Regions from separate parts of the Enterobacter sp. PL_is379 genome, predicted to be linked through region 3. Evidence: predicted binding sites of a transcription regulator. Region 3 holds the regulator's gene; each other region holds the start of a gene.
What was found. The regulator PhoB, encoded in region 3, activates phosphate uptake and scavenging genes when phosphate is short. The targets are predictions, from matches to a motif close to CTGTCATAAAACTGNCNNAT.

Region 1 (9,790 bases), on a different contig from region 3:
CTGGGCTTTGGCATGGGTACTGAGACATCCGGTCTGGCGATGACCGGCGGCTGGACGCATAACGATGACGACGGCGACGCGGCCAGCCTCGGCCTGGGTCTCAACGTTCCTCTTGGCCCGTTCCTGGCGACCGTCGGCGGTAAAGGCATCTATACCAACCCAAATGACGGTGATGAAGGGTACGCGGCGGCAGTGGGCGGCGGCCTGCAGTGGAAAATTGGCGACAGCTTCGGCCTGTTTGGTGAGTACTACTATTCGCCGGACTCCCTCTCCAGCGGTATCGAAAGTTATGAAGAGGCCAACGCCGGTGCGCGCTGGACCATCATGCGTCCGATTACCATCGAAGCTGGCTATCGCTATCTGAACCTGGCCGGTAAAGACGGCAACCGTGACAATGCGCTGGCCGACGGCCCGTACGTGGGCGTTAGCGCAGGCTTCTAATCACTCCGGCGCGGCGTTCTGTCGCGCCAGTTTCTCTCTTCTCCACCCCGCGTTTGCGCTATAGTGTTTTGACCATATAAGCGGGAGAACATAATGATTAACGTGGAGATGTTATCCACCGGCGACGAAGTGCTGCATGGACAAATTATTGATACCAATGCTGCCTGGCTTGCCGATCTTTTCTTTGAGCAAGGATTACCGTTAACGCGCCGCAATACCGTAGGCGACAATCTTGAGTCGCTGGTCGCTATTCTGCGTGAGCGCAGCGAGCACTGCGACGTGCTGATTGTGAACGGCGGACTCGGCCCCACCGGCGACGATCTCAGCGCCCTGGCCGCCGCGACCGCAAAAGGCGAAGGGCTGGTGCTGCACGAGGCGTGGCTTTCGCAGATGGAGCGCTTTTTCTCCGAACGTGGCCGCGTCATGGCCCCAAGCAACCGCAAACAGGCTGAAATTCCCGCCAGTGCTGAACTGGTCGATAACCCGGTGGGTACCGCGTGCGGGTTTGCTATGCAGCTGAACCGCTGCCTGATGTTCTTTACGCCGGGTGTGCCCTCAGAATTTAAAGTGATGGTCGAGCAGCAGGTCCTGCCGCGCCTTCGCGATCGTTTTACCCTGCCTGAACCGCCGCTGTGCCTGCGTCTGACCACCTTTGGCCGCTCGGAAAGCGATCTGGCCCAGAGCCTCGATCATCTTCCGCTGCCGCCAGGCGTGTCCATGGGCTATCGCTCCTCCATGCCGATCATTGAACTTAAGCTGACAGGCCCGGCCGAACAGAAAGAGGCGATGCTGGCCCTGTGGCCAGAGGTGCAGCGCGTGGCGGGCGAAAGCCTGATCTTTGAAGGTACGGAAGGGTTGCCCGCGCAGATTGCGACGCATCTGCAGGCGCGTCAGCTGAGCGTGACCTTAAGCGAGCAGTTCACCGGTGGCCTGCTGGCGCTGCAGCTGTCGCGCGTCAACGCGCCGCTGCTGGCCAGCGAAGTGGTGCCGTTCCAGCAGGAGACCCTGGCGCAGACCGCCCGCTGGGCGTCCGAGAGAAGGGTGAAGCATTTTGCCGGTCTGGCGTTGTTTGTCGGGGGGCTGGACGAGGAATACCTTAACTTCGCGCTGGCGACGCCGGAAGGCACCTGGGCGCTGCGGGTTAAAATGAGCATCACCCGCCATAGCCTGGCGGTGCGTCAGGAGGTTTGCGCGATGATGGCGTTGAACATGCTGCGCCGCTGGCTGAATGGTAAAGAGGTTGCCAGCGAGCACGGCTGGATCCATGTGGTCGAGTCGCTGTTTATCGAGTAAAACCTGTGCCGGGGCCTTTCGCCCCGGCACTGTTCAGCCCAGCGCCTTCGCCAGCAGGGTAATCGGATGTTCACAGCGCTTGCTGGTGGACATCTCAATCTGCCACTTGCAGGTTTCGCAGTCCGTTACCACGATATCCGCGCCGCTCTCTTCAATCTGACGGAACAGCGGGGCGCCAATCGCCTGTGACGTTTCGTAGTTTTCACGCTTAAAGCCGTAGGTCCCCGCAATCCCGCAGCAGCGCGAATCCAGCACCGTCAGCTCCAGGCCTGGAATAAGCCGCAGCAGCTCAAGCGTATAGAGCGACCAGCCCATTTTTTCCATGTGACACGGCGTGTGATAGACCACTTTCAGCGGTAATGTCCCCAGCGGCAACGTCTGCCCGCTATCCAGTTTGCGCCACAGGAAGCGTGTCGCCAGCTCGATGTGCTCGCGCAGGCCGGTGTTATCCACGTCCAGCAGATGCGGATACTCATCGCGCAGTGTGAAGGTACAGGTGGACGAGGTCGCCAGCACCGGAATACCTTTATCGACAATGGCTTCGCGCAGGGAGGTGACATTGCTTTGAGCCTGCCTGCGCGCTTTATCGGTAAACCCGTTGGCAATTAGCGGTACGCCGCAGCACTTCTCTTTGTTCAGTAACTGAACGCCCGTGCCCATGGCGTTCAGCACCTTCAGCAGATCTTTACCCAGCTGCGGGTGGTTGTAGTTCACATAGCAGCCGTGGAAAAAGGCCACCTGGTCGGCGTACTGCGCCTGTTGCGCCGCGACGGATTTGTACCAGCGGCGGAAGGTGCCGTGAGAATATTTCGGCAGGCTGCGGTGATGGTCTATCTTCAGCGTGGCATCCAGCAGCTGACGCACCGGTTTGAGCGAGGTCGCGGCATTCACGATGGGGGCAAAGGGCGTCGAGACGCTGCCCATCAGATCGGTGTGGCTCAGGATCGCATCGCGCAGTGTCGGTTTTTGCGTGCTGTAGCGCGCCCGGGCGCGCTGAATGATATCGCCGATTTTCACATCCGACGGGCAGGCGACTTCGCAGCGTTTGCAGTTAATGCAGTATTTCAGCGCTTCATCGTACAGCTTGCCGTCCTTCAGGCGCAGGCGCTCGCCGTCCGGCCCGGCTTGCTTTGGTCCGGGATAGCGTGGGTTAACGCCGCTGACCGGGCAGACGGTGGTACACACCGTGCATTTGATGCAGCTTTCAAAACGGGTGTCGTTCATTGTTCAGCCTCCGTGCGCTGGCTAATCTGCTCTGCCACATACAGCGCCGTGACGGCGCAGACCCCGCCACCGCATCCCTGGGCAATGGGATCGTACCCGCCCAGCAGCGAGCCGATGGCAAAGAGATTCCTGACGGGTTTACCGGAAAGCTGCGGATGCAGCTGGTTATCGACAATCACGCCGAACTGTTGCCAGGGCTGCGGCGAGAAGAAATCACTCTGATACCAGTCCGCGCGTGAGGCACGCTGGCGAACATCCAGCCCCATAATGGCTTCCCGGATGCCCTCCCGGCTGCTCAGCAGCCCGTTGCTGAAGAAGCTGCCGCTTGCCAGCACCGTATAGCGGGCGCGAAGCGGAATATCGTCGTGGTTGCGCGTCCAGATTTCGCTCACCGCGCCGTCGGTCAGGGTGATTTTTTTCACCTCATCACCCGCCATCCACACGCCGCCCTGCGCGACAAACTGACGCTGGAGCTGGGTATGCAGGCGAATGCCGGGTACGGAAGGGGGCAGCGTTGGCAGCAGGCCGAGCGAGCAGGGCAGACGATCCGAGAGCCAGCGCCAGAGTCGGTTGTCGCGTAAACCGAAGCAGGCGGGCATCAGCAGGGCATCGCAGGTTTCGCCGAGCGGCCTGAGCGCGTCATACAGCAGCGGCCATTTGTCCTCGTTATCAAGAAAACGGGCGATATTCACCGCGCGAAACTCGCTCGGGTTATCGCGCAGGACATCAAGCTCGGGCAGTTCTATCTCTGCCGTTTCCGCGTTAACGCCCTGGCGACAGAGCGACGCCGCTGCGAGATGGGGCTGGAAATCCAGAAAGCCGCTAATCCCTACCACCCGCACACGTCCCGCGCGAATGGGGGCAATGGGCACCTCCTCCGGGCTGAGCCACGCGGAACGCAGGGTGCCGAGCGGCGTAACGCGCTGGTGATTGAGCCGGGCGCTGCCCTGCAGACGTGCGCCGCAGTCCGCCAGCAGCGCTTCGGTTTCCAGCGCAAAGCGGTCAATATGCTGCGCGCCAATCAGGTGATACGGGTGTTCCGGCGGCAGCTTATCGCGGTACGCTTCGTCCACCAGATCCAGCGAGCCCGACGAGAAGTGCAGGGCGCTCTGGCCCCGGGTGATAATGGCGCAGCGCAGCCCCTGCTTCGTGAGTTTGATGCCGCAGAGCAGGCCTGCCAGCCCGCCGCCGACGATTACGGTATCAAATTTCATCGCGTTGCTCCTTCTCAAGACCGCAAAGCCCCTGGTAGACCCAGCGGGTAAATTCGCTTTCGCGCAGGGCATCGCCCCAGGCGACAGGCTGAATGCCTTTCCAGCGCTCGTTTAAAAACGCGCTGAGCTGATCGAGCGACTGGGTGGCGGTGGTGGTGTGAAAACGCTGCAGCAGACCGGCGGCACGACAGGCGCACAGCTCGCCCTGACAGGTGCCCATTCCGACGCGGGTGCGGCGGCGAAGATCGAGCAGGCTGTTGACCGTCAGATTCTCCACCGCGTACTGCACCTCACCGGCGGTGACGGCTTCGCACTCGCACACCAGGCTGCGGCTCAGTCGTCCTTCACCGAGCCACTGTGGCGTTCTGTCGCCGTGGCGGTAAATAGCGGACCCGCGCAGCGGCGCAGGCAGGGAGATAATTTTTTGCAGCGTCTTCTCGGTGGACTGACGCGAGCCGGGCAGGGCTTGTTCTGCCGTCACGCACCGTTCGGTATTGCCCAGCTTGCGGCAGACGGCATCGGTCGCCCACTCGGCCATCAGGCGGTAGGTCATCAGCTTGCCGCCGGTGATGGTGATAAACCCGTCCATGCCGTCGCGTTCGGCGTGATCGAGCAGCACGATGCCCCGGCTGACGTTACGTCCGCTCGGGTCGTTGTCGCTGGCGACCAGCGGACGCACGCCCGCGTAGGCGCGCAGAATACGCGTCTGGGCCATCACCGGCGCCAGTTTTTCCCCTTCGCGCAGCAGGATGTCCACCTCTTCAGCGGTGACGCGGTTGTAGTCAATCTCGCTGTAGTCCACGTGGGTTGAAGTCGTCCCGATTAACGAAATGGTATCTCCCGGCACGAGGATATCGGCGTCAGACGGTTTGCGGCAGCGGTTGATCACGTGGTTATTGATGCGGTGGTCGAGGATCAGCAGCGAGCCTTTCGCCGGGAACATGCGCACCGAAAGGTCCGCGTATTCCGCAATCCGCTGCCCCCAGATCCCCGCCGCGTTGACCACAACGGCGGCATACAGCTCGCTGTGTTCGTTATATTGCGTATCAAGGATCCGCACGCCGCAGATACGATGGCCTTCGCGGATAAGCCCGGTCACTTCATGCCCGGTCAGGATATGCGCGCCATGCTCCCGGGCGTCCAGCATATTGGCGGCGGTCAGGCGGAACGGATCGACGGTGCCGTCAGGGACCTTCACCGCGCCGATAAGCGCCGGGTTAACCGACGGTTCCAGCCGCCGCGCCAGCGCCGGATCCAGGGCCTCAGCCTGAATGCCCGCGGCGCTGCAGGCGGTAATAAAGGTGTCCTGAAAGGCGAGATCATCTTCGGGAAGGGTAATAAAGAGGCCGTCGGTCGGCTCAATGCAGTGGCGGGCGATACGCTTGAGGATCTGGTTTTCAGCAATACATTCGCGCGCGGATTCAGCGTCGGTGACCGCATACCGCGCGCCGCTGTGCAGCAGGCCGTGGTTACGCCCGGTTGCGCCCGTAGCGATATCATGGCGTTCCAGAAGCGTGACGCTCAGGCCGCGAAGGGCGCAATCGCGTGCGATCCCGGCGCCGGTTGCGCCACCGCCAATGATTATCACATCGCTGTAGCGAGGATCGTGAATGGTCATTGTTTACCCTCTATGTTCGTTTTTTATCATTTAGCCATATTAATTTTGTGGTTTGTTTGATTTCGAACATAAACGCGCGGAATTCGAAAGTGAAACGTGATTTCATGCGCTTTTTTGCGCATTCTGTCATATTTCTGTAACAATCTGTGCGTTGATTCACAGTAACAATCACCGTGATTTCTTAACATCCCCGCCTCTGGAATTCAGGTGCGAGCCACCTGCTCATTCATTTCAAGGCCACGGAGGCTGTTATGCTCAGTATCTTCAAACCTGCGCCCCACAGGGCGCGTCTGCCAGAGGCAGAAATAGATCCGCTCTATCGCCGTCTGCGTTGGCAAATCTTCCTGGGGATCTTCTTCGGGTACGCGGCGTACTACCTTGTACGTAAAAACTTCGCGCTCGCCATGCCGTATCTGGTGGAGCAGGGCTTTTCCCGCGGCGATCTGGGGTTCGCGCTGTCGGGGATCTCCATCGCCTACGGTTTTTCCAAATTCATCATGGGCTCCGTGTCGGATCGCTCGAATCCGCGCGTGTTCCTGCCCGCCGGTCTGATCCTGGCGGCCGCGGTGATGCTGTTCATGGGCTTTGTGCCGTGGGCAACCTCCAGCATTGCCATCATGTTCGTGCTGCTGTTCCTCTGCGGCTGGTTCCAGGGGATGGGGTGGCCGCCGTGCGGACGCACCATGGTGCACTGGTGGTCGCAGAAGGAGCGCGGCGGCATCGTGTCGGTGTGGAACTGTGCCCATAACGTGGGTGGCGGTATTCCGCCGCTGCTGTTCCTGCTGGGGATGGCCTGGTTCAACGACTGGCACGCTGCGCTGTATATGCCTGCCTTTGGCGCCATCGTGGTGGCGATTTTCGCTTTCGCGCTGATGCGTGATACGCCGCAGTCCTGCGGCCTGCCGCCGATTGAAGAGTACAAAAACGACTATCCGGATGATTACAGCAAGGAGCACGAAGAGGAGCTGACCGCAAAACAGATCTTCATGAAGTACGTCCTGCCGAACAAGCTGCTGTGGTACATCGCGGTGGCGAACGTGTTCGTTTACCTGCTGCGCTACGGCATCCTCGACTGGTCGCCAACCTACCTGAAAGAGGTAAAGCACTTTGCGCTGGATAAATCGTCCTGGGCCTATTTCCTGTATGAATATGCCGGGATCCCGGGCACGCTGCTTTGTGGCTGGATGTCGGACAAGGTGTTTAAGGGTAACCGCGGTGCGACGGGCGTCTTCTTTATGACCCTGGTGACCATCGCGACCGTTGTTTACTGGCTCAACCCGCCGGGCAACCCATCAGTAGACATGGCCTGCATGATCGTCATCGGCTTCCTGATTTATGGTCCGGTAATGCTGATCGGTCTGCATGCGCTGGAGCTGGCACCGAAAAAAGCGGCAGGCACGGCGGCAGGCTTTACCGGCCTGTTCGGTTACCTCGGCGGTTCGGTCGCGGCGAGCGCCATTGTGGGCTACACCGTTGACTTCTTCGGCTGGGACGGCGGCTTTATGGTGATGATCGGCGGTAGCGTGCTGGCGGTACTGCTGCTGATTGTTGTGATGATCGGTGAGAAACGTCACCACGCGGAAGTGCTGGCACGTCGTCAATAAGGAGCTTTACGATGAAATTAACTCAGTTAGCGACAGGCCTGCTGCTGGCGGGCCTGATGACAGGCTCCGCGCTGGCGGCGGATAAAATCGTTATTGCCCACCGTGGCGCGAGTGGCTATCTGCCGGAGCATACGCTGCCGGCGAAAGCGATGGCCTATGCGCAGGGCGCGGATTACCTCGAGCAGGATCTGGTGATGACGAAGGACGACCAGCTGGTTGTCCTGCATGACCACTATCTGGACCGCGTGACGGACGTGGCGGAGCGTTTCCCGGACCGCGCGCGAAAAGATGGCCGCTACTACGCCATTGATTTCACCCTGGCGGAGATCCGTTCCCTGAAGTTTACCGAAGGCTTCGAGATTGAAAACGGCAAGAAAGTGCAGGTCTATCCGGGACGTTTCCCGATGGGCAAATCTGACTTCCGCATTCATACCTTCCAGGAAGAGATTGAGTTTGTTCAGGGGCTGAACCACTCAACCGGTAAAAATATCGGTATCTACCCGGAGATCAAAGCGCCGTGGTTCCACCATCAGGAAGGAAAAGACATTGCCGCAAAGACGCTGGAGGTGCTGAAGCAGTACGGCTACACCAGCAAGAAGGACAAAGTCTACCTGCAGTGTTTTGATGCCGCCGAGCTGAAGCGCATCAAAACCGAGCTGGAGCCGAAGATGGGCATGAACCTCAACCTGGTGCAGCTGATTGCCTACACTGACTGGAATGAAACCCAGGAGAAACAGCCGGACGGGAAGTGGGTTAACTACAACTACGACTGGATGTTTAAGCCGGGCGCGATGAAGCAGATTGCGCAGTACGCCGACGGCATCGGGCCGGATTATCACATGCTGGTGGCGGAAGGCTCCACGCCGGGCCACGTGAAGCTGACGGCGATGGTGAAAGAAGCACATGCCAGCAAGATGCAGGTGCATCCGTACACGGTGCGTGCAGACCAGTTGCCGGAGTATGCCACGGACGTGAATCAGCTTTATGAGATGTTGTATAATCAGGCGGGCGTGGACGGACTGTTTACGGATTTCCCTGATAAAGCGGTGACGTTCTTAAAATAGAAAAAGGGCCGTAAGGCCCTTTTTTACATCTCGATCTCAATATCGCCTTTTGCCCGGCAGCAGCAGGGCAAAATTTCCCCTTCGTTGATAAAGGCCAGCGGCTCGGTCAGCCAGTCCACCTGGCCGGCGACCAGACGGCAGCGGCAGGAGCCGCAGTAGCCGGAACGACACTGGTACTCTACTTCTACCTGATGCGCCTCAAGCGCCACCAGCAGAGAAGGGTGCTCCTCCCGACACAGTACCTCAGTGCCGGAAAGACTTAACGTGACGCGTGACATCAGAGCTGGAAATTGCTCAGGTCGTCGGTGTTGACTTCAGAATCAATCTGACCGACCAGATAAGAGCTGACTTCCACTTCCTGCGGCGCAACCTGCACGTTATCGGACACCAGCCAGGTGTTGATCCACGGGATTGGGTTAGAGCGCGTCTGGAACGGCAGGTCGAGACCGACGGCCTGCATGCGGATGTTGGTGATGTACTCAACGTACTGGCACAGGATGTCTTTGTTCAGACCAATCATGGAGCCGTCGCGGAACAGGTAATCTGCCCACTCTTTCTCCTGCTGAGCCGCCAGTACGAACAGGTCGTAGCACTCCTGCTTGCACTCTTCGGCGATTTCCGCCATCTCCGGATCGTCCGTACCGCTGCGCAGCAGGTTCAGCATGTGCTGGGTACCTGTCAGGTGCAGGGCTTCATCGCGGGCAATCAGACGGATGATTTTGGCGTTGCCTTCCATCAGCTTGCGCTCGGCAAAGGCGAAGGAGCAGGCGAAGCTGACGTAGAAGCGGATCGCTTCCAGCGCGTTAACGCTCATCAGGCACAGATACAGCTGCTTTTTCAGCGCGCGCAGGTTCACGGTAATGGTTTTACCGTTCACGTTGTGGGTGCCTTCGCCCAGCAGATGCCAGTAGCTGGTCATCTCGATCAGTTCGTCGTAGTAATGGGCAATGCCTTCCGCGCGCTTCTGGATCTGCTCGTTGGTGACGATATCGTCAAACACCACCGCCGGATCGTTCACGATGTTGCGGATGATGTGGGTGTAAGAGCGGGAGTGGATCGTCTCGGAGAACGCCCAGGTTTCCACCCAGGTTTCCAGCTCTGGAATGGAGATCAGCGGCAGCAGCGCCACGTTCGGGCTACGGCCCTGAATAGAGTCCAGCAGCGTCTGGTACTTCAGGTTGCTGATGAAGATATGCTTTTCGTGATCCGGCAGCGACTGGTAGTCAATACGGTCGCGGGAGACATCCACTTCTTCCGGGCGCCAGAAGAAGGAGAGTTGCTTTTCAATCAGCTTTTCGAAGATGTCATATTTTTGCTGATCGTAGCGTGCCA
Region 2 (9,790 bases), on a different contig from region 3:
CTGTGCGGCGCATAGGCCGGGATCACAATGAGGTCCCCGGGGTTAAGGATGTATTCTCTGTCATGACACACGCAGCAGGTCTGGCCTTCCACAATCGCGCCGATGGAGAGCTGCGGGTGACAATGACGTTTATACGCCTGCGTGCTCTGCCACGTGCTGCGCAGCTCAAGGCCTGAGGCGCGGTGAAAAGTCTGCCGGATGTGTCGGGTATCGGTCATATGAACTCCTTCAGGACGTTTTTATACCACGTCAGCGAACCGTCTGGCAGCGCTTCATTAAGAACCTTCCGGATATACCCAACTTTACGTCCACAGCCAGTCATGTTGACTACCCTTAATACCCTAAGCGGTAAAACAAGGAGATTCGACATGGCTTATCAGACAGTAAATCCTGCCACTAACCAGCTCATCAAAGAATACCCCTCACATACCGACGCGGATATTGAAGCGGCCCTGAAGGCGGCCGATGCGCTTTACCATTCGGACTGGGCGAAAGGCGACATCAGCCAGCGCCTGCCGGTGCTGCATAAGCTTGCCGACCTGATCGACGAGCGCACCGAGGATCTGGCGAAAATCGCCAGCCAGGAGATGGGTAAGCTCATCGAACAGAGCCGCGGCGAGGTGAAGCTGTGCGCGCAGATCGCCCGCTATTACGCCGACAATGCGAAGCAGTTCCTGGCCCCGGTGAAGTACGACTCTGAGCTTGGGGAAGCGTGGGTGGAGCATCACCCCATCGGCGTGCTGATGGCCGTTGAGCCGTGGAACTTCCCGTATTATCAGCTGATGCGCGTCCTGGCGCCGAACCTGGCGGCGGGCAACCCGGTGATCGCCAAGCATGCCAGCATTGTGCCGCACTGCGCTGAGACCTTTGCCCATCTGGTGCGCGAGGCGGGCGCACCAGAAGGGGCGTGGACCAACCTGTTTATTTCGTCCGAGCAGGTGGCGAACATCATTGCCGACGATCGCGTGCAGGGCGCCGCATTAACCGGCTCCGAAAAAGCCGGCAGCGTGGTGGCCGCACAAGCGGCGAAGCACATTAAGAAATCCACGCTGGAGCTGGGCGGTAACGACGTCTTCGTGGTGCTGGATGACGCGGATCTGGACAAAGCCGTGAAGACTGGTGTGAATGCGCGCCTCAACAACGCCGGGCAGGTCTGCACCGCGGCGAAGCGCTTTATCCTGCATGAAAAGATTGCGGATGCTTTCCTGAGCAAATTCACCGAAGCGTTTAAGCAGGTGAAGATTGGCGATCCGCTGGACGAAAGCACCACGCTGGGGCCGCTGTCGTCGAAAGATGCGCTTGAAACACTGACCAAACAGGTTAACGAGGCGGTGAAAAGCGGCGCCACGCTGCACTATGGCGGCAAGCCGGTGCAGCGCGACGGGAGTTTCTTCGAGCCGACGATCCTGACGAACATCTCGCGCGACAACCCGGCGTACTTCGAAGAGTTCTTCGGCCCGGTGGCGCAGATATACGTGGTGAAAAACGACGACGAGGCGGTCGCGCTGGCGAACGACTCCCACTACGGCCTGGGCGGGGCGGTATTCAGCCAGGATATCGAGCGCGCGAAGAAAATGGCGTCCCGGATCGAGACCGGGATGGTGTACATCAACTGGCTTACCGATACCGCGCCAGAGCTGCCGTTCGGCGGCGTGAAGCGCTCCGGTTACGGACGCGAGCTGTCGGATCTGGGGATCAAAGAGTTTGTGAACCAGAAGCTGGTGGTGGTGCGTAAGTAAGAGGCCATAAAAAAACCTGCCAGCCGGCAGGTTTTTTTAAGGGGATTATTGCACTTCGATCTTGTCCCAGCCGCTTTTAAACATGCAGCTGTCAACCAGCGTATCCCGGCGATATTCATTCGCGTCTTCAACCGTGTAGCTCGTGGAAATATCCTTTTTCTTTTTCGATTTGTCCGTTTTTTCCGAGCTCGAACCGGTCACCACGTTATCCGGGGGAAGGTCGATCAGTGCCTGCGCTTCGCATTCCGTGAGCTTTTTATTCATTTCCACGTCGCTGACGCCCGGTTTCACCCATTTGTACTGGACGCAGCCGGTGAGCATCAGCGTGAGGCTCAGAACGCAAAGCGCGGTCATGCGGTGTTTCATCAGAAGGTGACTCCACCGCCAACATATGCGCCGTCAATAAGCGTATGGTTCGGACGACCGTCTTTGCCATCAACGCTCACGTGGCGGTAGCCCACTTTCAGGGTCACCGGCGCGATCGGCGTCCAGCTTACGCCGCCGTTGGCTTCCACGTAGTTTTTCACGCTGTTGTTCAGCCCTTCTGGCGCCACGTAGCCTTCACCGTACACGTGGATGCTGTCGGTCAGGGCAACGTTTACGCCGCCGCCGATCGGGAACGCCACGCCGTTATCGCCTTTTTTCGGGCCGATGTAGATGGCTTTGGCACCCGCATTCAGCATTACCGGGCCTACTTCCAGGTTGTAGCCTGCGCCCACGCCGCCGGTCTGGGTACCGTCATCGGTGTTTTTAAGCCAGTTGCTTTCGGCATACAGGCCGGATGAGGATTTCCCCATTTCCAGGTTGAGGTTGGTAAAGTTTTTACCCTGCTCAATGCTGCCACCCATTGCCAGAGCGGAACCCGAGAGGGCGGTCAGAGCAGAAAGAAGAAGGATATTCAGTTTTTTCATGTTTTATGCCTCGTCATTAAATTCATCTGGGGGCACCTTAACAAGCGATTTTTATGACTGCAAATGTGATGAAAGTCGCTGTTTTATGCTGATATTGTTAAGTTTTTTATAGAAGTTGTTGCAATGCTGTTTGATTGCCGGGGTGTCAACGGGTGATGTTTTGGTGTTTAGGAACCGTTTAATTTTTTGACTAAACATAAACTGAACGAAGAAGGGATAGTGATTAGAGGTGAATTAATTGAGTTTCTAATAATTTCCAAAAGTATTTCAGTTGTCACACAATACAACACAACCTTACATTTCCGGGCATTGAATATACGTTCACTCGCCCATGCCGGTTGCCTTTCCATGTCATTTTTCTGACACGTTTATTCTTTACGTTGTTGGCTTCACTAACTGGATGCTAACAATATGAAAAGAAAAATTATTCCTGTGTTTATCGGTTGTGCGCTCTCTTTCTCTGGCCTGGCGGCACAGCCTACCGCTGAGCGCTATGTCGTCAGCTTCCCTGACGGCTCCCATGTGAAATACAGCGGCGCGTTTGCCGATGCGTTCCCGAACGGTCTCCCGGTGGGGATTGGCTCTGGCCTGCTGTTTACGGGCAAGCAGGACGATGCCCTGACGTTTGCGACCGTGACCGATCGCGGTCCCAACGCCGATGCGCCAAAAATGGGTAAAAACGAAGCCAAAATATTTGTCACGCCAGATTTCGCGCCGCTGCTGATGACCATCCGCGTCCAGAACGGCAAAGCAGAGGCAACGGATGCCCGTCCGCTGCATGACGATAAAGGCGAGATTAACGGTCTGCCGCTGCAAAGCGGCGTGATTGGTTCCACCAATGAAGTGGCGTTCAGCGATACCTTAAAGACGCTCAAGGGTGACAACCGCGGACTGGATACGGAAGGCATCACGCCGGACGGCAAAGGCGGCTACTGGCTGTGCGACGAGTACGGCCCGTTCCTGATTAACGTCGACAGCAAAGGCAAGATCCTCGCGATCCACGGGCCGCAGGCCGCGGAAGGGGAAAAATCCATCGCGGGCGGTCTGCCAAACGTTATTAAATGGCGTCAGGCAAACCGGGGCTTTGAAGGGCTGACCCGCATGCCGGACGGACGCATTATCGCCGCCGTGCAAAGCACGCTGGATATCGACGGGAAGAGCAAAAAACAGGCGCTGTTTACGCGTCTGGTGAGCTTCGATCCGGCGACCGGCAAAACCGCGATGTACGGTTACCCCATCGACAGCGCGGCCTACGATAAAAACAGCGACGCCAAAATCGGCGACATCGTGGCGCTCGATAATCAGCACATCCTGCTGATTGAGCAGGGAAGCGATAAAAACGACGGGATGCGTAACCTGATTTACAAGGTGGATCTCAGCAAGGCGAGCGATCTTTCCGCCTTTGACAAGCCGGGCGAGTACCCGGAGTTTGATGATGAGAAAACCCTGGCGCAGCGCGGGATTACCCTTGCAGCAAAAACGCAGGTCGTCGATCTCCGCGCGCTGGGCTGGCAGCAGGAGAAGGCCGAAGGGCTGGCGCTTATCGACAGCAAAACGCTTGCGGTGGCGAACGATAACGACTTTGGCGTGAAGGTGGCGATGCAAAACCCGGTCGAGGGCAAAAAGCTCAAGGATTATCGGGTGAACGCGGAAGGCAAGCTGACGCTGGATGATAAGCCGGTGGAAACCACGCTCAGCGTGAAGCCGCTGAAGAAGCCGGAGTCCGACAGCGAGCTGTGGATTGTGACGCTGCCGGAGGCGGTGAAATAAGTTTTCTACTTACCCTCTCCCCACAGACTGAGGAATCTCCAGTAATTTTTTTTACTGAAAGCGACGAGAGTAGTTACAAAAATGACGGGCTTATAGCGACGACCTGGTCCGGCTGTAAATCGCTGAGGCGTTTCCTGCAGGCCGGGGCGAGGCGCAGGGATGCGCCGAGAAGGCGGGCTTTACAGGGATGTTACCTCCGCCCTCTCCCTCAAGGGAGAGGGGGCCGTCTGTGCAGGCAATATTTTGTGGGGATCCCTCAGCCCCACAGAGGAGAGGGGATGCATGGCGGCTATTTCTTCAGACCCGCAAACGCCGCCCGAATCTCCTCTTCCGGCAGCTGTATACCAATAAACACCATCACGCTGCGCGGTACTTCATCGCCCCACGGTCTGTCCCAGTCGGCGCTGTACAGGCGCTGAACGCCCTGGAACAGCAGGCGGTTGGGTTCGCCGTCAATCCACAGCATCCCTTTGTAGCGCAGCAGCTTGTCGGCAAACGACAGCAGCAGGTTCTCCATCACGCGCGAAACCTCGCTGATGTCCACCGGGTAGTCCAGTTCCACCACAATCGACGCCACGTCGTTTTGCTTGTCTCCCATAAAGTGGAAGCGCGGTTTCGCGGTGACGTTCTCTTCCAGCATAAAGCCGTTGGTGTTGAACAGCTGAGACAGGTCGATATCACCGTGCGTCACCGTGTAAATTGGCGCGCGGGAGTTGATGCGCGTCAGGCGCTCGCGAAGCTTAACGCTTTCGCCCGTCACGTCGGTTTTGGTCAGCAGGATGCGGTCGGCGTAGCCCACCTGAGACTGGGCGATGGTGAACTGATTCATCTGCTCATCGGCGTGGACCGCATCGACCAGGGCAATGACGCCGTCCAGCAGATAGCGCTGGCAAAGGATCTCATGAGAGAAAAAGGTCTGAATAATCGGGCCGGGGTCGGCCATGCCGGTGCACTCGATCACCAGGCGGTCAAAGTCGATTTCACCGCGATCGCGGCTGTCGAGCAGGTCCAGCAGGGCGTCTTCCAGCTCGTTAGAGCGGGTGCAGCAGATACAGCCGTTGGTCAGGGTTTTGATCTGCGTGGCGCGATCGCCAATCAGCTGGTCGTCTACGGAGGCTTCGCCAAATTCGTTTTCGATGACGGCGATTTTAAAGCCGTGCTGTTCATTCAGGATGTGGCGCAGCAGGGTGGTTTTACCGGCGCCGAGGAAACCGGTCAGCAGGGTAACGGCAATCGGGGTCATGGTCTCTCCTTTAGCAGCAGCGGACGCCGCCTTCTCCACTTCCGCCGTAGCGCGCTTCCTGACGCTCGCGGAAGAATTCGGTGTAGGTCATGTACGGCTTATCCGGATGGTTGGTCTTCATATGCTCAACGTAGTTGTCATAGTCCGGAATGCCAATCAGCATTTTCGCCGCCTGACCGAGGTATTTTTTTGCTTCGCCTAAGTTACCAAACATAACGGGTCCTGATAAGAAAAAGCCCGGTGGCGCGCAGCGATCCGGGCCTACAGTTACATGCTGGATTAATGGTGTGAAGAGGTCTTCACGCCGCCTTCCGGCACCGGCACGTACGGGGTTTCTTTGTCCGTACGGCCTTCAGCGTTACGCACTTTCAACCAGGTTTTGATGCCGTAGAAGATAATGCTGTACACCACCACCAGGAACAGAATGCTCAGACCCGCGTTGGTGTAGTTGTTCACCACGATATGGTTCATGTTGGCAATCTGCTGGGCAGTCAGGTCTGCGCCGCCTGCGGCAATCTTCTCTTTGTACTGGTTAGCCATGAAGAAGAAGCCTTCCAGCTGCGGGTTGGCGCTGAACAGCTTCAGGCCAAGCGCCCAGGTGGTGCAGAGCAGCAGCCACAGCGCAGGAACAACCGTTACCCAGATGTATTTGGTGCGTTTCATCTTCACGAGGACCACGGTGCCGAGCACCAGCGCCACGGCAGCCAGCATCTGGTTAGAGATACCGAACAGCGGCCACAGGCTCTTCACGCCGCCCAGTGGGTCGACAACGCCCTGATACAGCAGGTAGCCCCACAGGCCGACGCAGCCCGCCGTACCCAGGATGCCCGCTACCAGAGAGTCGGTTTTCTTCAGGAACGGCACGAAGTTACCGAGCAAATCCTGCAGCATGAAGCGGCCTGCACGGGTACCGGCGTCCAGCGCGGTCAGGATGAACAGCGCTTCGAACAGAATACCGAAGTGGTACCAGAAGCCCATGTCCGCCCACGGCAGCACTTTGTGGAACACGTGTGCGATACCGACAGCCAGTGTAGGAGCGCCACCTGCGCGGTTCAGCACGGACGGTTCGCCGATGTCCTTCGCGGTCTGCATGATCTGCTCAGGCGAAATCACGAAGCCCCAGGAGCTGACGGTCGCCGCCGCGTGTGCGCTGGCGTCTTTCAGCTGCGCCATAATCAGCGCCGCGTTGTCGCCGCCCATCTCGTGCAGGTTAGGCATAGTAATGCCGAGACCCGCCGGCGGGGTGTTCATCGCGAAGTACAGACCCGGTTCTATGATGGACGCGGCAACCAGCGCCATGATCGCCACGAAGGACTCCATCAGCATCGCGCCGTAGCCGATCAAACGTGCGTCTTTCTCGTTCGCCAGCAGCTTAGGCGTGGTACCGGAGGAGATCAGGGCGTGGAAGCCGGAGACCGCACCGCAGGCAATGGTGATGAACAGGAACGGGAACAGGGCGCCTTTCCACAGCGGGCCGGTACCGTCGATGTACTGCGTTACCGCCGGCATTTTCAGATCCGGGTTAATCACCAGAATGCCGATCGCCAGACCGACGATAACGCCGATTTTCAGGAAGGTCGCCAGGTAGTCGCGCGGGGCCAGAATCAGCCAGACCGGCAGCAGCGCGGAGATAAACGCATAGCCAATCAGCGCGAAGGTAATGGTGGTGTCCTTGAAGGTCAGCGCCGGGCCCCAGTACGGGTCGTGCGCAATCACGCCGCCGAAGTAGATGGAGGCCACCAGCAGCACGATACCGATCACCGACACCTCACCCACGCGTCCCGGTCTCAGGAAGCGCATGTAGATACCCATGAACAGCGCAATCGGCACGGTTGAGCAGACGGTGAAGACACCCCACGGGCTTTCGGCCAGCGCTTTCACCACGATCAGGGCCAGCACCGCGAGGATGATGATCATAATCAGGAAGCAGCCGAACAGGGCGATAGTCCCCGGCACGCGGCCCATCTCTTCTTTGACCATCTCACCCAGAGAGGCGCCGTTACGGCGAGAAGAGATAAACAGCACCATAAAGTCCTGCACCGCACCCGCCAGCACTACGCCAGCGAGCAGCCACAGGGTACCCGGCAGGTAGCCCATCTGCGCGGCCAGCACCGGGCCCACCAGCGGGCCTGCACCGGCGATAGCGGCAAAGTGGTGACCAAACAGCACGTAGCGGTTGGTTGGCACGTAGTTCAGGCCGTCATTGTTAATGACCGCCGGGGTGGCGCGCGTCGGGTCGAGCTTCATGACCTTCTGCGCGATGTACAAGCTGTAGTAGCGATAAGCAACAAGATAGACGGAAACGGACGCGACCACGATCCACAGGGCGCTTACGTGTTCGCCCCGGCGTAATGCGACAACCGCCAGACAAAAAGCGCCGAGGATCCCGAGTAAGGCCCAGGGCACGTGCTTCAGTAGTTTTTTAGTATCCATAGTAAGACCTGGTTTTTTATGTAAAGAAAAAAGGGTCAGGGTTCGTTGTGAGGAGGTATTGATTAATGCTGGAGCGATCGTGCCAGATCCTCGCGCGTGTAAAGGACGGTAAATGAATGAGTGGTTGAAAGTGACAGGTGAGCGGTCAAAGGCGGCGACGAGCGGTTCCGGCTCGCCGCCAGGGGGCGAAATTATGTGATTGAGATCACTTGATTATTCGGGTTGCGCTCCACCGCCAGATAGTGCTCCAGCGTTCCGAGCAGTTTTTCCTTCAGCCAGTTCGGCTCCAGAATCTGAATATGAGGCAGCCAGTAGAACAGCAGCGGCAGGATCTGGTTCTCGTGGGCCGCCTGGCAGCGCAGCGTGACGCCGCCCTGTTGCTCCGCCAGCAGCTCTTGTTCTGGCAGAAGATCGCGACGCAGGAAGTAATGTGAAATATTATCTTTGATGAATATTTTCACCGCGAAAGTATTTTCAGAGACCCAGGGGTCGAGGCTTTTTTCCAGCAGCGCAAGGACATTTTCTTCCGGGGTGAAGGTCGTTTTCTGAATATCAAACCAGCTAATCTGACTCAATGAGAAGGATTTCAGGCGGCTATTTTCGGTGGCTTGTAAATACCATATATTTTTTTTGTTAATGAGTTTATAGGGATTAATCAGACGGGTTTTCCCCTTATAAACAATCTGACAAACATTATGGTTTTTAATCGATCTCTCGATTTTCGTTAAATGACGGCGAATATCACGTTGTACCGTGTGTTCGGCTTCATTCGCAAGAATAAGAATATGGTTTTCGTCAACGCGCGTTTCAAGATTCTGCCAGAATTCCGTATTTCTTTCAGGGAAAAAGCTGTCAGCATTCAGGAAGTTAGCAAGAGTGTGATGTAAGCCTTGTCCACCGGGCGATTGTGCCGAATGGATCAGTCGATATAGCCCGTTACCGGTATGTTCAACAATGGGAGAGAGGGCATTTAAATCCCGGTAGACGGTGCGCTCGGTAATTTTGAATTTCTCCATTAGCGCACTGCGGTTTACCACACCGTTTAAATGTAGCTCAACCAGAATATCGACCAGACGTTCAGCCGAGCGGCTCCGCGTCGTTTTAGCCATAAGGTCATCCTGTATATTTAGGTATGCGCTGAATGATGCGGGTGCACTGACACAGAATGTCAGTATTCAGGCACAGAAAATTTCTCTTATGGTTATATAACGGCGTGATTTAGCGGAAACCTTAGGAGTTTTTGTAGAAAGCGGCGCTGGCCGGAAAAAAAAGGCCAGCGCGAGGGGGATTACAAGGCGGCTTCCGCCTCCAGCATAACCGGGTGGAAACGGCGCCTGAAGTAGATCAGGCCGTGTCCTGCGTCACTCAGAATGATGTTTTTAATTTCAACAAGGTAGACAAGATGCGTGCCGATGGTTTGCACCTGGCTAATCTCGCCTTCAAGGCTGGCCAGCGCGCCCTTGAGTACCGGCTGCGCCAGCGGGCCTTTTTGCCAGCAGGAGAGGGCAAAGCGCTCCTCCATCGTTATTCCGGTCATCCCGGCGAAATGACGAGCCATGATCTCCTGCTCGTGGTTCAGCACGTTAACGCACAGCCTGCCGTTACCCTGAAATACCGGATTCATGGCGCTGTTGGCGTTGATGCACACCATCACTGATGGCGGGGTGTCGGTCACCGAGCAGACGGCGGTAGCG
Region 3 (9,790 bases):
GCTGCTGAACCAGCAGGGTTTTCTCTTCGTCAGTAAGTGCCTGCAAACTTTGCTGTAACTGCTGCTGCTGTTCTTCGCTCAACAGAACGACGCCCGCCGCCTGCGCCTCGCACTTTTCAAGCACGCTGCGGGCGGCTTTATGTTTTTCAAACACCATGGCGGAAATCTGGCCGTAGATCTCGGTGCCGGTCAGCTCTTCCAGCAGCTCGGCACGATCGCTCGGTTTGGCATTAAGGAAGGCGGCAAACTGCCCCTGTGACAGCAGCATCGAGCGGGTAAAGCGCCCGTAGTCCAGCCCGGTAAGCGCGGCGGTTTGCTCCAGCTTATCCGACACTTTGTCGGCCAGGATTTTGCCATCTTCACAGCGCGCCAGCTCCACGCGCGGTGCCTGCAGGTTCCCGTCCGGCTGGTTGCGGGCCCGGTTCTGGCTCCAGAAGGCGCGATAGGCGGTGCCTTTTACCTCGAACTCCACTTCTGCCAGGCATTCGGCGGTGTCGCGCGTCATCAGATCGTTTTGCGCCTGAGAGACCTTCTGCAGTCGCGGCGTTTCGTGATAAAGCGCCAGACAGATGGCGTCGAGCAGGGTAGTTTTTCCTGCCCCGGTCGCGCCGGTGATGGCAAACAGCCCGTTGCTGGCAAACGGCTCCGCGGTAAAGTCAATTTTCCACTCGCCCTTGAGGGAGTTGAGATTTTTCAGGCGCAGGCTCAAAATTTTCATGCGTTTTCTTCCTCATCATTGAGCGCATGCAGGGTATGGCTGAAGAGTTCGCTGAGTCTTGCGCGCTTCGCGTCGTCAATCTCTTCCTGCGAGAGCCTGCGTTCAAACACCTCTTCAACCCGCAGTTCACTGAGCGTTTCACGTTGAGCGCTTAACAGAATTTTCTCGCGCTGCTCGCGGCTGCGGCGGACCAGTAAGACTTCGACGGGCAAATCCTCCGTCAGCGCCTGGATTTTGCGCTGCATATCGTGCAGGTAGTCATCGGTGGTGATTTCGATATCCAGCCAGACGGGGGGATCTTGTTCAGCACCGCGCCACTGTTCCAGCTGGGCGGTGATGGCATCGAGATCGCCTTTCAGCACCGCCAGCGGCTGGGTGACCGGTACTTCCAGCGTCTCGACGGCGCGGAGTTTTCCCTCGCTAAAGCTCACCAGATGCACCGATTTGGCTTTGCCCGTTTCGTCAAAGCTGAGCGAAATAGGGGAGCCGCAGTAGCGGATGTGCTCGCTGCCGCCAATAACCTGCGCGCGGTGGATATGCCCGAGCGCAATGTAGTCGGCTGGCGGGAAGTTCTGCGCCGGAAAGGCATCCAGCGTGCCGATATAGATGTCACGCACGGCGTCACTTTTACTGGCCCCGACGGTGGTGAGATGCCCGGTCGCAATCACCGGAATAGGCTGTTCACCCCGCAGGGCACAGGCTTCGGCGTGCTGCTGGTGGTAATAGTCTGTGATGGCCTGTAACAGATGTTGCTGCTTTTCTGCACCCGACAGCCCTGCCTGGCTTTGCACGATGTCCCGCGGACGTAAAAACGGTATCGGACACAGCACAGCGCCCGGCGACCCGTCGCGTTTTTTCAGGATCTGTGGGGCGTGCCCGGCGCTGGCGACCACGGTGGTATTGAGAAATGCCAGGATATCGCGGGATTCATTGAGCGTGGCGACGGAATCATGGTTGCCGGCGACAATCACCAGGTGACAGCCGGTTTGCTGCAGATTCACCACGAAGCGGTTATACAGCTCACGCGCATAGCTGGGGGGCGAGCCGGTATCAAAGATGTCACCCGCCACAATAATCGCGTCCACCTCGTGCGTCCGGGCCGTTTCCAGCAGCCAGTTCAGGAACGCTTCATGTTCAGCCGCACGGCTTTTACTGTAAAAATTTTGACCCAGATGCCAGTCCGAGGTGTGAAGTATGCGCATAGCTGATCCGTGGCAAAAAAGAGAAAGCAGGATTATAAACGTTCAGAGAAGGGAAAATAACCGCTGTAATAAAACAACGGTTTGCCCGTTATCGTGGTACTGTTTTTCATAAATCTGTCATAAATCTGACGCATAATGGCGCCGAATTACAAACTTGTAACTTAAATAAGATAAGACAGGGCAAAGTATGGCGAGACGTATTCTGGTCGTAGAAGATGAAGCTCCAATTCGTGAAATGGTGTGCTTCGTGCTCGAGCAAAACGGTTTCCAGCCGGTTGAAGCGGAAGATTATGACAGCGCAGTGAACCAGCTGAATGAACCCTGGCCCGATCTGATTCTGCTGGACTGGATGTTGCCTGGCGGCTCCGGACTGCAGTTTATCAAACACCTGAAGCGTGAGGCGCTGACCCGCGACATCCCGGTTGTGATGCTTACGGCGCGCGGAGAAGAAGAGGATCGCGTGCGCGGTCTTGAGACCGGTGCGGACGATTACATTACCAAACCGTTCTCCCCAAAAGAGCTGGTCGCCCGCATTAAAGCCGTGATGCGCCGTATTTCGCCAATGGCGGTGGAAGAGGTGATTGAGATGCAGGGGCTGAGCCTTGATCCCACCTCACACCGCGTGATGACTGGTGAAAATCCCCTCGACATGGGGCCTACCGAATTTAAACTCCTGCACTTCTTTATGACCCACCCGGAACGCGTGTACAGCCGCGAGCAGTTGCTGAATAACGTCTGGGGAACTAACGTGTATGTCGAAGACCGGACGGTTGACGTACATATTCGCCGCCTGCGAAAAGCACTGGAACTGAGCGGCCACGATCGCATGGTGCAGACGGTCCGCGGCACGGGTTATCGTTTTTCTACCCGTTTCTGAACAATGACAGGAGTGTGACGCGTGCTGGAACGTCTGTCATGGAAAAGGCTCGTCTTTGAACTGATCTTATGCTGTATTCCGGCCTTCCTTCTTGGGGCCTTTCTTGGACACCTGCCGTGGTTTCTGCTGGCGTCGGTCACCGGGCTGCTGATCTGGCATTTCTGGAACCTGCTGCGCCTCTCCTGGTGGCTGTGGGTTGACCGAAGTATGACGCCGCCGCCGGGAAGCGGCAGCTGGGAGCCGCTGCTGTACGGTCTGCATCAGATGCAGATGCGTAATAAAAAGCGTCGCCGCGAGCTGGGAAGCCTGATTAAGCGTTTCCGCAGCGGTGCAGAGTCGCTGCCGGATGCCGTGATTCTGACGACCGAAGAAGGGACGATCTTCTGGTGTAACGGCCTGGCTCAACAGCTGCTGGGCCTGCGCTGGCCGGATGACAACGGTCAAAATATCCTCAACCTTCTGCGCTATCCCGAGTTTACGCTGTACCTGAAAAAGCGTGATTTTACCCGTCCGCACAATCTGAAGCTCAATAATGGTCGCCATCTGGAGATCCGCGTGATGCCCTACAGCGATAAGCAGTGGCTGATGGTGGCGCGCGATGTCACCCAGATGCACCAGCTGGAAGGGGCGCGGCGCAACTTCTTCGCCAACGTCAGTCACGAACTGCGAACCCCGTTGACCGTGCTGCAGGGCTACCTGGAGATGATGCAGGAGCAAACGCTGGAAGGCGCGCCGCGTGAAAAAGCGCTGCACACCATGCGCGAGCAAACGCACCGGATGGAAGGGCTGGTGAAGCAGCTGCTGACGCTCTCGAAGATTGAAGCGGCGCCAACGCTGGCGCTAAATGACACCATTGATGTCCCGATGATGCTGCGGGTCGTGGAGCGTGAAGCGCAGACGTTAAGCCACAAAAAGCATCACCTGACCTTTGAGGTCGACAGTACGCTGAAGGTGCTGGGCAGCGAAGATGAACTGCGTAGCGCCATTTCCAACCTGGTGTATAACGCGGTGAATCATACGCCTGAGGGGACAAATATCGTGGTGCGCTGGCACCATGCCCCAACGGGGGCGGAGTTTAGCGTGGAAGACAATGGGCCGGGGATCGCGCCGGAGCACATTCCGCGTCTGACCGAGCGCTTTTACCGTGTGGATAAAGCGCGATCCCGGCAGACGGGCGGAAGCGGCCTGGGGCTGGCAATTGTGAAACACGCGGTGAATCACCATGAAAGCCGTCTCGATATTCAAAGTACGCTGGGTAAAGGAACCCGTTTCAGTTTCGTTATTCCGGAACGATTAATTGCCAAAAAGATCGCCTGACGGCAGGCGTGTCATTTTACCTTTCCACGGGTCAGCCATCGCTGGCCCGTTTGCTTTGCAGTCAAGCGAAACGCGGATGAATTTTATACGGCTGTCTGTTTTTTGTTCGCATGATTAGCCATGGGTTTTTCTTATAAACAGCGTATTATTCTAACGTGTGTTTTCATGCTGGCATATTGTTCTGGTTTTGCGATCCCACCTTGCCTTTAAACGTTATAAGCGTTTAAATTGCGCCCCAGATACTGTCAGACCGACTGTATTTGCGTGGTAAATCGAAAAACTATTCTTCTCCACGCCAGGACGGGAGCATTTCCCGCTGAAATTGAGCAAATTTTCGGCTGTATCGTCCCGTCAGGGATATCGAAAATCTCAATGTTTTCAACACCACATCCACAGGCAGTAAGGTTTTATGACCCATCACTTAAAATCGCGTGACATCATCGCGCTGGGCTTTATGACATTTGCGCTGTTCGTTGGCGCAGGCAACATCATTTTCCCTCCAATGGTTGGCCTACAGGCGGGTGAACACGTCTGGACCGCCGCGTTTGGTTTCCTGATTACTGCCGTGGGTCTGCCGGTTCTCACCGTCGTCGCGCTGGCGAAAGTCGGTGGCGGTGTGGATAGCCTTAGCACCCCGATTGGTAAAGTGGCGGGCGTTCTGCTGGCAACCGTCTGCTATCTGGCCGTTGGCCCGCTGTTTGCGACCCCGCGTACGGCCACCGTGTCCTTCGAAGTGGGTATTGCTCCTCTGACCGGTGACGGCGCGATGCCGCTGTTTATCTACAGCCTGATCTACTTCGCGATCGTGATTCTGGTTTCCCTCTATCCGGGCAAACTGCTGGATACCGTGGGTAACTTCCTGGCTCCGCTCAAAATTGTGGCGCTGATTGTTCTGGCGGTAGCGGCCATCGTCTGGCCAGCGGGCCCGATTAGCGATGCGATGGACGCCTATAAAAACGCCGCGTTCTCTAACGGCTTTGTGAACGGCTACCTGACGATGGATACGCTGGGCGCCATGGTGTTTGGTATCGTTATCGTTAACGCCGCGCGTTCCCGCGGTGTGACCGAAGCGCGCCTGCTGACCCGCTATACCATCTGGGCTGGCCTGATGGCCGGTGTGGGTCTGACGCTGCTGTATCTGGCGCTGTTCCGTCTGGGCTCCGACAGCGCCATGCTGGTCGATCAGAACGCCAACGGTGCGGCTATCCTGCACGCCTACGTTCAGCACACCTTCGGCGGTGCGGGCAGTATGCTGCTGGCGGCACTCATCTTCCTGGCCTGTCTGGTCACCGCGGTTGGCCTGACCTGCGCCTGCGCAGAGTTCTTTGCACAGTATCTGCCGCTCTCTTACCGCACCCTGGTGTTTATCCTCGGCATCTTCTCTATGGCGGTGTCAAACCTCGGTCTGAGCCACCTGATTCAGGTCTCTATTCCGGTGCTGACGGCGATTTATCCGCCGTGCATCGTGCTGGTGGTGTTGAGCTTTACTCGCCCGTGGTGGAACAACTCTTCACGAATTATTGCGCCAGCCATGTTTATCAGCCTGATTTTTGGTATCCTTGACGGGATTAAAGCATCAGCTTTCGCGCACATACTGCCGGCGTGGACACAGCGTCTGCCGCTGTCCGAGCAGGGTCTGGCCTGGCTGATGCCTACCGTTGTTGCACTGGTTCTGGCCATTATCTGGGACCGTGCTGCAGGGCGTCAGGTCGCATCGAACGCCCATTAATCAACGGCAACAAACTGTTTAACCACGGGGCTTAAGGCCCCGTGGTTTTTTGTTTTTTTCGTGTTGAATGGCAAGATTTAAATGGAAAGCACTAACAAACTTAAACGTGGATTGAGCACGCGCCACATCCGCTTTATGGCGCTGGGCTCTGCTATCGGCACCGGTCTTTTTTATGGCTCGGCAGATGCCATCAAAATGGCCGGTCCCAGCGTGCTGCTGGCGTACATCATCGGCGGCGTGGCGGCGTATATCATCATGCGCGCCCTCGGCGAAATGTCGGTTCACAACCCGTCTGCCAGCTCATTCTCCCGCTACGCTCAGGAAAACCTCGGCCCGCTGGCCGGGTTTATCACCGGCTGGACCTACTGCTTTGAAATCCTGATCGTGGCGATTGCCGACGTGACGGCGTTTGGCATCTATATGGGCGTCTGGTTCCCGGCGGTGCCGCACTGGATATGGGTGCTGAGCGTGGTGCTGATCATTTGCGCCGTCAACCTGATGAGCGTGAAGGTGTTCGGCGAGCTGGAGTTCTGGTTCTCCTTCTTCAAGGTCGCCACCATCATCATCATGATTGTGGCCGGTTTTGGCATCATCATCTGGGGAATCGGCAACGGCGGGCAGCCGACCGGCATCCATAACCTCTGGAGCAACGGCGGCTTCTTCAGCAACGGCTGGCTCGGCATGGTCATGTCGCTCCAGATGGTCATGTTCGCCTACGGCGGTATCGAGATTATCGGTATCACCGCCGGGGAAGCGAAAGACCCGGAGAAGTCCATTCCGCGCGCGATCAACTCGGTGCCGATGCGTATTCTGGTGTTTTACGTGGGTACGCTGTTCGTGATCATGTCCATCTACCCGTGGAATCAGGTGGGTACCAACGGTAGCCCGTTTGTTCTGACCTTCCAGCACATGGGGATTGCGTTTGCCGCCAGCATTCTGAACTTTGTGGTGCTGACCGCGTCGCTCTCCGCGATCAACAGTGACGTCTTTGGCGTGGGCCGTATGCTGCACGGCATGGCGGAGCAGGGCAGTGCGCCGAAGGTGTTCGCCAAAACCTCACGCCGCGGCACGCCGTGGGTGACCGTTGTGGTGATGACCGTGGCGCTGCTGTTCTCGGTTTACCTGAACTACATCATGCCGGAGAACGTCTTCCTGGTGATTGCATCGCTGGCGACCTTCGCGACGGTGTGGGTGTGGATCATGATCCTGCTGTCGCAGATTGCCTTCCGCCGTCGCCTGACGCCGGATGAGGCGAAAGCGCTGAAGTTCAAAGTACCGGGCGGCGTTGCGACGACCGTCGTCGGGCTGATCTTCCTGGTGTTTATCATTGCCCTGATTGGCTACCATCCGGATACCCGCATTTCCCTGTACGTGGGTTGCGCGTGGATCGTCCTGCTGCTGGTGGGCTGGGTGTTTAAATGCCGTCGCGACCGTCAGCTGGCAGAAGCGCAGTAATCTTTTTTCTCCCTCTCCCTGTGGGAGAGGGTTGGGGGGAGGGCATCAGGCCGCACTGATGCCTCCTCCTCCTTTCTCCTCCCCCAATAATCCCGATCGTGATGAGCTATCCTTAACCACCCTGTGGCAAGGTGACGTCAATTTCATCAAAGGGGATTCGTGATGTTAAACGCCTGGCACCTTCCGGTTGCCCCATTTGTTAAGCCAAACAAAGACAACCTTGTGATTACGCTCTGGCTGGCGGGGGAAAATCAGCCTGAACGCGTGACGCTCCGCGCCGAAATCGATAACGAAGAGACCGGGCTGAAAATGCACAAGCTGCGCAGCCAGCCGCAGCCGGGGATCACCGCCTGGCGGGCGAATATCGACCTGAGCAGCGGGCAGCCGCGTCGCCGTTACAGCTTCAAACTGCTGTGGAATAACCGCCAGCTGTGGTTTACCCCGCAGGGGTTTAGCCGTTTCCCGCCCGCACGGCTGGAGCAGTTTGCAGTCGATTATCCGGATAACGGCCCGCAGTGGGTTAACGACCAGGTCTTTTACCAGATTTTCCCGGACCGTTTTGCGCGCAGCGAAAAACGCACTGCCGACCAGGATAAGGTCTATCACCACCATGCGGCGGGCCATGACATTATCCTGAAAGCGTGGGACGAGCCATTAACCGCGCATGCGGGCGGATCGACGTTTTACGGCGGCGATCTCGACGGAATCAGCGAAAAGCTGCCGTACCTGAAAAAACTGGGCGTGACGGCGCTGTATCTCAACCCGGTGTTTAAGGCCCCGAGCGTACACAAATACGATACCGAAGATTATCGCCACGTTGACGCGCAGTTTGGCGGTGACGAGGCGCTGCTGCGCCTGCGGAAGAACACCCAAAACGAAGGCATGCGCCTCATTCTTGACGGCGTGTTCAACCACAGCGGAGATTCGCACGCCTGGTTTGACCGTCATAATCAGTCGATGGGCGGGGCATGTCATAACCCGGATTCGCCGCAGCGCGACTGGTACAGCTTTAACGAGGAGGGCCGTGCGCTGGACTGGCTGGGCTACCCGAGCCTGCCGAAGCTGGATTTCCAGTCGCCAACGCTTGTGAATGAGATTTACGGCGGGGAAGACAGCATCGTGCGTCACTGGCTGAAGGCGCCGTGGAATATGGACGGCTGGCGCCTGGACGTGGTGCATATGCTCGGCGAAGCGGGCGGGGCGCGGGAAAACCTTCAGCACGTCGCCGGGATTACGCGCTCGGCAAAAGCGGCCCAGCCGGAGGCGTTCGTCTTTGGCGAGCACTTTGGCGACGCGCGCCAGTGGCTGCAGAACGATGCGGAAGATGCGGCGATGAACTATCGCGGCTTTACCTTCCCGCTGTGGGGATTCCTCGCTAACACCGATATCTCCTACGATCCGAATCATATCGACGCTGAAACCTGCATGGCGTGGATGGAGAACTACCGCGCCGGCCTGTCGCATCAGCAGCAGCTGCGGATGTTTAACCAGCTCGATAGCCACGATACCGCGCGCTTTAAATCCTTGCTGGGCAAGGATGTCGTGCGTCTGCCGCTGGCGGTGACCTGGCTCTTCACCTGGCCGGGCGTACCGTGCATCTACTACGGAGACGAGGTGGGGCTGGACGGCAACAACGATCCGTTCTGCCGCAAAACCTTCCCGTGGGAGCCAGCGAAACAGGACAAGGTGCTGTTCAGCCTGTATCAGCGGCTGGCAAAGCTGCGTAAGCAGAGTCTCGCCCTGCGCTACGGCGGCTGTCAGGTGGTGTACGCCCACGATAACGTGGTGGTATTTGCTCGCGTCTATAACCAGCAGCGCGTGCTGGTGGCCATCAACCGGGGCGAGGCCTGCGAAGTGGTGCTGGATGATTCACCTCTGCTGAAGGTGGCTATGTGGAAGAATAAAGAGGGCAAAGCGACGATACAGGACGGCGTGCTGGCGCTGCCTGCGGTATCCGCAACGATCTGGTCCGGCAGCTAAGACCTGCTAATGTTTCCACCTTTTAAGATGGCGCAAATGCAACGATTTGTGTCAATCTTAACGGATCGTTTACGGTGAAGGTGGAAACATGGACGAGCTTTACATCCTTGGCTGTTTGTTCCTGATATTTGCGCTGGTGGTGGCACCCGTGCTTGCGGTTATAGGCTTTAATCGAAGTACGGCGGCGCGACAGGAGATCGCCCGGCTGCGCCAGCGCATTGAGGCGCTTGAGCAGCGCGGCGTGCCTGAGGACGCGCCGGAGCCGGTGCAGACCACGGCGCCGTCGCCTGTGACCGCGCCGGTGGTTGAGGACGCTCCCGCGCCTGTCGACCCCTGGCGCCCCGATACTCCCGCTGCCGTGGCAGAACCTGCCCCGGCCCCGGCCCCGGCGCCTGCGGCAAAACAACCTTCTGCCTTTGGCGGCATCCTGACGTCGCTGGTACGCTGGTTTATGCAGGGTAATCCGCTGGCGAAGCTTGGGATCCTGCTGCTTTTCCTTGGTCTTTCATTCC

Region 1: glpT (glycerol-3-phosphate transporter) is a predicted target of PhoB. The motif match lies at 5,914-5,933, and genes of this name have one in related genera.
Region 2: AC0TOY_RS20020 (esterase-like activity of phytase family protein) is a predicted target of PhoB. The motif match lies at 2,997-3,016, and genes of this name have one in related genera.

The regions. Positions count from the first base shown of each region.
Region 1 covers NZ_JBVPGT010000029.1:13,897-23,686, reverse strand. Annotated here, with positions in the region: gene AC0TOY_RS12625 (YfaZ family outer membrane protein) at 1-441, shown strand, start outside; gene AC0TOY_RS12620 (nicotinamide mononucleotide deamidase-related protein YfaY) at 535-1,734, shown strand; gene glpC (anaerobic glycerol-3-phosphate dehydrogenase subunit GlpC) at 1,768-2,958, opposite strand; gene glpB (glycerol-3-phosphate dehydrogenase subunit GlpB) at 2,955-4,172, opposite strand; gene glpA (anaerobic glycerol-3-phosphate dehydrogenase subunit A) at 4,162-5,790, opposite strand; gene glpT (glycerol-3-phosphate transporter) at 6,042-7,394, shown strand; gene glpQ (glycerophosphodiester phosphodiesterase) at 7,406-8,458, shown strand; gene yfaE (class I ribonucleotide reductase maintenance protein YfaE) at 8,482-8,736, opposite strand; gene nrdB (class Ia ribonucleoside-diphosphate reductase subunit beta) at 8,736-9,790, opposite strand, start outside.
Region 2 covers NZ_JBVPGT010000032.1:242,613-252,402, forward strand. Annotated here, with positions in the region: gene AC0TOY_RS20000 (helix-turn-helix domain-containing protein) at 1-218, opposite strand, end outside; gene AC0TOY_RS20005 (NAD-dependent succinate-semialdehyde dehydrogenase) at 369-1,739, shown strand; gene AC0TOY_RS20010 (hypothetical protein) at 1,785-2,105, opposite strand; gene AC0TOY_RS20015 (YfaZ family outer membrane protein) at 2,105-2,650, opposite strand; gene AC0TOY_RS20020 (esterase-like activity of phytase family protein) at 3,062-4,420, shown strand; gene yjiA (GTPase) at 4,710-5,663, opposite strand; gene AC0TOY_RS20030 (YbdD/YjiX family protein) at 5,674-5,877, opposite strand; gene AC0TOY_RS20035 (carbon starvation CstA family protein) at 5,943-8,096, opposite strand; gene AC0TOY_RS20040 (helix-turn-helix transcriptional regulator) at 8,288-9,205, opposite strand; gene AC0TOY_RS20045 (4-hydroxyphenylacetate 3-monooxygenase reductase subunit) at 9,385-9,790, opposite strand, start outside.
Region 3 covers NZ_JBVPGT010000026.1:127,988-137,777, forward strand. Annotated here, with positions in the region: gene sbcC (exonuclease subunit SbcC) at 1-718, opposite strand, end outside; gene sbcD (exonuclease subunit SbcD) at 715-1,920, opposite strand; gene phoB (phosphate response regulator transcription factor PhoB) at 2,108-2,797, shown strand; gene phoR (phosphate regulon sensor histidine kinase PhoR) at 2,819-4,114, shown strand; gene brnQ (branched-chain amino acid transporter carrier protein BrnQ) at 4,524-5,843, shown strand; gene proY (proline-specific permease ProY) at 5,925-7,298, shown strand; gene malZ (maltodextrin glucosidase) at 7,461-9,278, shown strand; gene AC0TOY_RS08605 (DUF2339 domain-containing protein) at 9,367-9,790, shown strand, end outside.